Regions from separate parts of the Ramlibacter sp. GCM10027632 genome, predicted to be linked through region 2. Evidence: predicted binding sites of a transcription regulator. Region 2 holds the regulator's gene; the other holds the start of a gene.

Region 1 (4,169 bases), 240 kb from region 2:
CGCCGTTGGCGGCCGCGCGCTGCGCCAGCGCCTCCGGGGTGAGGGTGCCGTCGGAGACGACGGAGTGGCAGTGCAGGTCGGCGTTGAGGATGGACACGTTGCGATTTTAGTTTGCGTCCGCTGGCGCGCCGTGGAGCGTGCCGGCGTCGATGTCGAGGTCCTGCCGCACCCGGGCGGCGCAGTCCAGCGCGAGGCGCAGGCCCTGCACGCTGCGCTCCAGCGCCAGCGAGGGCTCGCCCTGCTGCGGCAGCCACGGCAGGTGCATGAAGCCCCCGCGCGTGGCGGCCAGTCGCGGCTGCGCCAGCCGGTGCATCAGGCCGTAGAAGACGTGGTTGCAGACGAAGGTGCCGGCGCTCAGGGACACCTCGGCGGGCAGGCCGGCGGCGCGCAGCGCCTCGCGCATGGCCTTGACCGGCAGGGTGGCGAAGTAGGCCGCGGGCGCGCCGGGCACCACCGGCCGGTCGATCGGGCGGGCGCCGGCGTTGTCCGGGATGCGCGCGTCGTCGAGGTTGAGGGCCACCCGCTCCAGGCAGAGGGCGGCGCGCCCGCCGGCCTGGCCGCAGGCCAGCACCAGCGCCGGCCGATGCGCCTCGAGCAGGGCGTCCAGCCGCGCCAGCGAGGCGCCGAAGGCCGTCGGCAGCACCGCCGACACCACCTGGAGGCCCGCCACGCGCTCGCCGTCCAGGGCCCTGACGGCCTGCGCGCTCGGGTTCAGCGCCTGCCCGTCGAACGGCTCGAACCCGGTCAGCAGGATGCGCGGCAAGGTGGACATCGGGTCACTCTACCGCAGGCCCGCGCCCAGGTCCGGACCGCGGGGGCTTGCCTACTATTGATGAGTTGGCTGTAATTCACGAAACGAATTGATTCAGGACCCCATGCCCCACCTTCCCCTGACGCTCCGAAGCCTGGCCCTGGCCTGTGCGGTGGTGGCCGGCCCGGCCGGCGCGGCCGAGGGCTTCCAGGTGCGCTACAACCTGGCCGGCACCCTGGGCGGCGAGCTGTTCGCCCCGGTCGACCTGCGGGGCGTGGCGGTCGGCCTGGTGCGCTCCGATGCGCGGCTGGACAAGATCACCGGCCCGGACGGCGGCGTGGTCCGGCTGAACGTGCCAGGCGGCACCCTGCCGGCGCCGGCGGCGCAGAACCCCACCTTCCCGGCCACCTCGCCGCAGGTGGACACGACCGGCGAACTCACCCAGTACAACCTGCTGCTGGCGCGCATCACGCCCGCCGAGCGCGGCGACGAGCGCTGGGTGGTGGGCCTGAACCTGCCCTACGCGGCGCGCAAGGCCCAGAAGAGCCGGGTCTCCGGGCCGACCCCGGCGCTGAGCTTCCAGCCCACGGTCGGTCCCGCCCTGCGCGCCGGGGCCGGCGCCACGTTCAACACCCTGTACCAGGGCCAGCTCGCGGCGCTGGGGACGGCCGAGTCGACCGCCGTCGAGGGCGTGGGCGACGTGGAGCTGCAATTCGGCTGGATGCGCCGCACCGAGCCCCTGCGCCTGCAGGCCGGCGCCTCGCTGGTGGTGCCCACCGGCCGCTTCGACCCTGCCGCCGGCACCGATGTCAGCCTGGGCAAGTTCTACACGCTGCGCCCGGTCGTCCAGGCGGTGTGGCTGCCGTCGCCCGAGGTCTCGCTGGGCGGGCGCATGACCTACGGGATCAGCAACCGCAATGACGACACCGGCGTGCGCGGCGGCAACTGGCTGAGCCTGGAGGGCGCCGCCGGCGGCCTCACCCGCTGGGGTGCGTTGGGGCTGCAGGGCATCCACGTGCAGCAGGTGCAGGACGACAGCGGCAGTCCCCGGGGCGGCAACCGCCTGCGGGCCTCGCACCTGGGCGTGTTCTATTCGGCCCAGATCCCGGTGATCGAGACCGGCCTGAGCGTGAACTACATGGCCACCACCGACTCGCGCAACGCCCGCCACGGGCGCTACCTGCAGGTGCGCCTCGCCCGGCTCTTCTGAGCCCGCGGCGCCCCGGCCGGCCGGGGTGGCTTGATATTCGTCAAATTGACTTGTTGCGCTGCCGCAACCGGCGGTGGCGGGGTTGACCTGCGTCAATTCGTGGGGTCGGGCGACTTTTACAGTCGATTCGACCAGGGGTTTTCCCTTGGCCCATCGGAAACTGGAGAAACCCAAGATGAAAAAGACCTCTGTCCTCCTCGCCCTCGCCGCCCTCGGCTTCGCCGGCCATGCCCTGGCCCAGCAGAGCCCCTGGCTGGTCCGCGCCCGCGCCGTGCACCTGAACATGGCCGACAAGTCGGAGGCCATTCCCGCCCTGGGCGTCGGTGCCGACCAGATCACGGTCAACAACAAGACCATCCCCGAGGTGGACATCACCTACTTCGTGACCCCGAACATCGCCGCCGAGCTGGTCCTGACCATCCCGCAGAAGCAGACGGTGAGCATCGCCGGCACCGACGTGGGCACCTTCAAGCACCTGCCGCCCACGCTGACCGTGCAGTACCACTTCAGCCCGGCCGCCCAGGTCAGCCCCTACCTCGGCGCCGGCGTGAACTACACCCGCATCAGCAGCGTCAAGCTGCTGGGCGGCGCCGGCGACCTGGAGAACCAGTCCTTCGGCCTGGCCGTGCAGGCGGGCGTGGACTACAAGCTGGACAAGAACTGGTCCCTGAACCTCGACCTGAAGAAGGTCCAGATCCGCTCCGACGTGTTCGCCGGCGGCTCCAAGGTCAGCGCCGTCAAGCTGGACCCGTGGCTGCTGGGCGTGGGCGTGGGCTACCGCTTCTAAGCCGCAAGCGCATCCCTTCCAGGGTGCGGGGGGCGGGTCGGCAGACCCGCCCCTTTTTCCTGTCCTGCCCCCGCCCGCCCCCCAGATGCGACAATCCGGGGTTGAGATGACTGCTCCCTATTCCTCCCTCTCGCTGGCCGAGCCCCTGAAGCGTGCCGTGGCCGACATGGGCTACGAGAACATGACGCCCATCCAGGCCCAGGCCATCCCGGTGGTCCTGACCGGCAAGGACGTCATGGGCGCCGCCCAGACCGGCACCGGCAAGACCGCTGCCTTCTCGCTGCCCCTGCTGCAACGCCTGCTCAAGCACGAGAACACGTCCACCTCCCCGGCCCGCCACCCCGTGCGTGCCCTGGTGCTGCTGCCCACCCGCGAGCTGGCCGACCAGGTCGCCCAGCAGATCAAGCTCTACGCCAAGTACACGAACCTGCGCAGCGCCGTGGTGTTCGGCGGCATGGACATGAAGCCCCAGACGCTGGAGCTGAAGAAGGGCGTCGAGGTGCTGGTCGCCACGCCCGGCCGCCTGCTGGACCACATCGAGGCCAAGAACGCGGTGCTCAACCAGGTCGAGTACGTGGTGCTCGACGAGGCCGACCGCATGCTGGACATCGGCTTCCTGCCCGACCTGCAGCGCATCCTGTCCTACCTGCCCAAGCAGCGCACCACGCTGCTGTTCTCGGCCACCTTCTCGCCCGAGATCAAGCGCCTGGCCGGCAGCTACCTGAACGACCCGGTCACCATCGAGGTGGCCCGCCCGAACGAGACCGCCTCCACCGTCGAACAGCACTTCTACAGCGTGCTCGACGACGACAAGCGCCGCGCCCTGACCCAGATCGTGCGCCAGCGCGAGGTGCGCCAGGCCTTCGTCTTCGTCAACTCCAAGCTCGGCTGCGCCCGCCTGGCGCGCTCGCTGGAGCGTGACGGCTTCAAGACCACCGCCCTGCACGGCGACAAGAGCCAGGACGAGCGCCTGAAGGCGCTGGCCGCCTTCAAGGCCGGCGAGGTCCAGCTGCTGGTGGCCACCGACGTCGCCGCCCGCGGCCTGGACATCAAGGACGTGCCGGCGGTGTTCAACTTCGACATCCCTTTCAACCCCGAGGACTACGTGCACCGCATCGGCCGCACCGGCCGCGCCGGCGCCTCGGGCCTGGCGGTGAGCTTCGTCTCGGGCAGCGACGGCCGACTCGTCGCCGACCTCGAGAAGCTGCTGAAGAAGAAGCTGGACCTCGAGGCCGTCGAGTTCGAGGAAGACCGCCCGCGCGGCCGCATCAACGATGGCCGCCGCACCTGGCGTGACCGTGATGAGCGGGACCCCCGCGAGCCGCGCGCCGCGCAGGAGCGCCCGCGCGAGCCCCGCGCGCCGCGCCCGCCCGCCGCGCCGCGCGACCCGTTCTTCGACCGGCCCTACGAGGCCACCGCCC
Region 2 (4,169 bases):
TGATCGGCCTGCGCGAGCGGGCCCAGCTGCTGGAGGGCACGATGTCCATCGAGTCCACCCCGGGCGAGGGCACGCGGGTCGCGGCGCGCATCCCGGCGCCGGCGGGGCAGGGGGCCGGCACATGATCCGCGTCGTCCTGGCCGATGACCACGCCATCGTGCGCGAGGGCCTCAAGGGCATCCTCGCGCGCGTGCCCGATTTCCAGGTGGTGGGCGAGGCCGCCGACGGCGCCCAGGTGCTGCAGCGGGTGCGCGAGGCCGAGTTCGACCTGCTGGTGCTGGACCTGTCCATGCCCGGGCGCAGCGGCATGGAGCTGATCAAGCTGGTGAAGGCCGAGCGGCCGCGCGTGCGCATCCTGGTGCTGTCCATGCACCACGAGACCCAGTACGCGGTGCGGGCCATCAAGTCCGGCGCCAGCGGCTACCTGACCAAGGAAAGCGCGCCCGCCGAGCTGGAGCAGGCGCTGCGCAAGATCGCCGACGGCGGCGCCTACGTCACCGCCGAGGTGGCCCAGCAGCTGGCCCTGGGGGCCATGCCGGGCCGCGAGGCGGCGCCCCACGAGGCGCTGTCGGCCCGCGAGTTCGAGGTGTTCCAGCAGCTCGTGGCCGGCGCCTCGGTCACCGCGATCGCCGAGCGCATGAGCCTGTCGGTCAAGACAGTGAGCACCCACAAATCCAACCTGATGCACAAGCTGGGCCTGGGCAACCCCAGCGACCTGGTGCGCTACGCCATCAAGCACGGGCTGGCGGACGCCACCGAGATCTGAGCGCCGCCCTGGCGGCCTAGGACGAGTCCTAGGCCGCGTTCCAGACGATTCCTAGCCAGCAATTCAGCTCTTACTGATGGGCAAGAGCCGGCGGACGCGGCACAGTCACGTCCATGGCACCCAGCTCCCATCCCCGCGTCTTCCTGGCCGACGACTCCGGCCCGATCCGCTCGCGCGTGGCCAACCTGCTCGGCGAGCACGACATGGAGGTCGTCGGCGAGGCGGCCACGCCGCAAGGCTGCATCGAGGGCATCCTGGCCAGCCGGCCGGAGGTGGTCGTGCTCGATGTCCAGCTCGAGGGCGGCACGGGCCTGCAGGTGCTCAAGGCGGTGCGCGAGGCGGCCCCGGGCATCGCCTTCGTCGTCTTCAGCAACAACGCCGCGCCCGCCTACCGCAAGCGCTACCTCGGCGAGGGCGCCGCGAGCTTCCTGGACAAGAGCAGCGACTTCGAGCAGCTGCCCGACGCGATCGCCGATGCCGGCAGCCGCGTCCATCACTGAACACCCCACGAGAGAGACCCCCGCATGAACCACGAACACGCCATCGCTCCCGTCCGCGTCGTGCCGCGCCGCTCCGTGACGGAGTCTTCGGAGGGCGCCGGCTGCGGCGCCGCGCCGCTCAAGACCCTGTGCTCCAACTGCCACCTGAAGGACCTGTGCCTGCCCTGCGGCCTCAGCGGCGCGGACCTGCAGCGCCTGGACGGCCTGCGCTTCGGCCGCCGCCGCGTGCGCACCGGCGAGGAGCTCTATCGCGGGGGGGACAAGTTCCAGTTCATCTACGCGGTGCGCAGCGGCACCTTCAAGTCCAGCCTGATGCTGGTGGACGGCCGCGAGCAGGTCTCCGGCTTCCACATGGCCGGGGAGCTGATGGGCCTGGACGGCGTCGCCCACGGCCGCCACGCCAGCGCCGCCACCGCGCTGGAGGATGCCGAGGTCTGCGCCATCCCCTACACCCACCTGAGCGAGCTGGCCAGCGGCAGCGCCGACATCCAGATGCTGATGGCCCGCCTCATGAGCCGCGAGATCGTGCGTGAGCACAGCCTGATGATGCTGCTCGGGAGCATGAACGCCGAGGAGCGCCTGGCGGCCTTCCTGCTGAACCTCTCGCAGCGCCTGAAGGCGCGCGGTTACTCGGCCAGCGAGTTCCACCTGCGCATGTCGCGCGCCGAGATCGGCAGCTACCTGGGCATGAAGCTGGAGACGGTGAGCCGCACGTTCTCGGCCTTCCAGCAGCAGCGCCTGCTGGAGGTGGACAAGCGCCACATCCGCATCCTCGACCTCGAGGCCCTGGGACGGGCCTTCGACAGCCGGGTGCACTGAGCTTGGCTCAGGCGGTCTCGGCCAGCGACTGGCAGCGGATGCAACGCAGCGCCGTCGGCAGCGCCTCCAGCCGGCGCAGCTCGATGGGCTCGCCGCACGCCAGGCACTGGCCGTACTGGCCGCGCGCCAGCCGCAGCAGCGCCGCCTGCACCGCCTCGAGTTCCTGCACCGCGTGCGTGTGCTGCATCTCGTGCACCGCGGTGCTGGTCTCGGCGTCGGCCAGGTCCTTGAAGTCGGTCACCGCTTCGCCCGGCTCGCGCGCCTGCGCCTCGGCCTGGTCGCGGGCCGATTCCTCGGCCAGCAACGCGCGCAGCTCGGCCTCGCGCCGCTCGAGCAGCTGCTGGAAGCGGGGCGTCATCTCGGCTTGGAAGGTGGTCATGGTCGTCGGGCCTTTCAGTCGGGGCGATACGGTCAGATGGAGCCGATTCTGTGGCCTGCAAGCGACCTGTCAATTGACCCGAATCAACCACGGCGGGAGCATCCCGTCGCATCATCCGCCAACACGTCACTTCCCCTGAGAGGTCACACCATGTTCAAGCGCATCCTCCTGGCCACCGACGGCTCGGCCGCCTCGGACCACGCCGCCACGCTGGCCATTTCCCTCGCCCGCACCCATGGGGCGACGCTGACCGCGCTCTACGTGGTCGACCCTTATCCCTACCTGGGCATCGGCGAGGCCAACCCCATGGGCTTCAACGCCTACATGGAGGCTGCGCGCGTGCACGGCGCCGAGGCCCATGCCCGCGTGGCCCGCATGTCGGCCGAGGGCGGCGCCCCGGTGCCCCTGGTCACCCGCCTCGTCGAGGATGTCTCGGTCATCGAGGGCCTGCTCGAGACCGCCCGCGACACCCAGGCCGACCTCATCGTCATCGGCTCGCACGGCCGCACCGGCATCGCCCGCGTAGTGCTGGGCAGCGTGGCCGCGAAGGTCGTCGCGCAATCGCCGGTGCCGGTGCTCGTCACCCGCTGAGGAATCCGCAGGACGCCATGAACACCATCTCGCCCGAGCTGTTGCAGCGCTTCGACATCAACGGGCCGCGCTACACCTCCTACCCCACGGCCGACCGGTTCGTCGAGGCGTTCACCGCCGGCGATTACGCGCAGGCCCTGCGCCAGCGCGGGCAGCAGCCCTCGTCCCTGCCGCTGTCGATCTACGTGCACATCCCGTTCTGCGCGTCCCTGTGCTACTACTGCGCCTGCAACAAGATCATCACCAAGCACCATGAGCGCGGCGCGGAGTACCTCGAGTACCTGGCGCGCGAGGTGGCCCTGCATGTCGCCGAACTCGGGCGCGGGCAGTCGGTGAGCCAACTGCACCTGGGCGGCGGCACGCCCACCTTCCTCAGCGACGCCGAGCTGGGCCAGCTCATGGCCATGCTGCGCGCCAACTTCGCGCTGGTGCCCGGCGGCGAGTATTCGATCGAGGTCGACCCGCGCACGGTGGACGCCACCCGCCTGCAGGCGCTGGCCGACCTGGGCTTCAACCGCGTCAGCTTCGGCGTGCAGGACTTCGACCCCGACGTGCAGAAGGCGGTGCACCGCATCCAGCCCGTGGAGCAGGTCTTCGCGCTGGTGGACGAGGCGCGCCGCATCGGCTTCGAGTCGGTCAACGTGGACCTGATCTACGGCCTGCCGAAGCAGACCTCGGAGTCGTTCGCGCGCACGCTGTCGCAGGTGGCGCAGCTGCGGCCCGACCGCATCGCGCTCTATGCCTACGCGCACCTGCCGGAGCGCTTCAAGCCGCAGCGGCGCATCATCGCCATCGACCTGCCCTCGGGCGCCAGCAAGGTCGGCATGCTGGCCTCGGCGCTGGCCGCCTTCGAGAAGGAGGGCTATGTCTACGTGGGCATGGACCACTTCGCGCTGCCCGACGACCCGCTGGCCGTGGCCAAGCGCCAGGGCCGCCTGCACCGCAACTTCCAGGGCTACAGCACCCAGCCCGACTGCGACCTGATCGGCCTGGGCGTCTCCGCCATCGGCCGCGTCGGCGCCACCTACAGCCAGAACGCCAAGACGCTGGAGGAGTGGACCGACCTGATCGACCAGGGCCAGCTGCCCGTGACGCGCGGCCTCGCGGTGAACCG

Evidence for each region. The regulator FNR, encoded in region 2, switches genes on or off when oxygen is low (the NO sensors DNR and NnrR bind a similar motif). The targets are predictions, from matches to a motif close to TTGATNNNNATCAA.
Region 1: ACFQZY_RS04335 (OmpW family protein) is a predicted target of FNR. The motif match lies at 2,044-2,057, and genes of this name have one in related genera.

The regions. Positions count from the first base shown of each region.
Region 1 is NZ_JBHTGW010000002.1:194,687-198,855, forward strand. Features, by position in the region: gene ACFQZY_RS04320 (3',5'-nucleoside bisphosphate phosphatase) at 1-97, opposite strand, end outside; gene pcp (pyroglutamyl-peptidase I) at 107-763, opposite strand; gene ACFQZY_RS04330 (transporter) at 876-1,961, shown strand; gene ACFQZY_RS04335 (OmpW family protein) at 2,137-2,748, shown strand; gene ACFQZY_RS04340 (DEAD/DEAH box helicase) at 2,855-4,169, shown strand, end outside.
Region 2 is NZ_JBHTGW010000002.1:431,423-435,591, forward strand. Features, by position in the region: gene ACFQZY_RS05480 (PAS domain-containing sensor histidine kinase) at 1-125, shown strand, start outside; gene ACFQZY_RS05485 (response regulator) at 122-766, shown strand; gene ACFQZY_RS05490 (response regulator transcription factor) at 880-1,266, shown strand; gene fnr (fumarate/nitrate reduction transcriptional regulator Fnr) at 1,291-2,085, shown strand; gene ACFQZY_RS05500 (TraR/DksA family transcriptional regulator) at 2,093-2,464, opposite strand; gene ACFQZY_RS05505 (universal stress protein) at 2,615-3,055, shown strand; gene hemN (oxygen-independent coproporphyrinogen III oxidase) at 3,073-4,169, shown strand, end outside.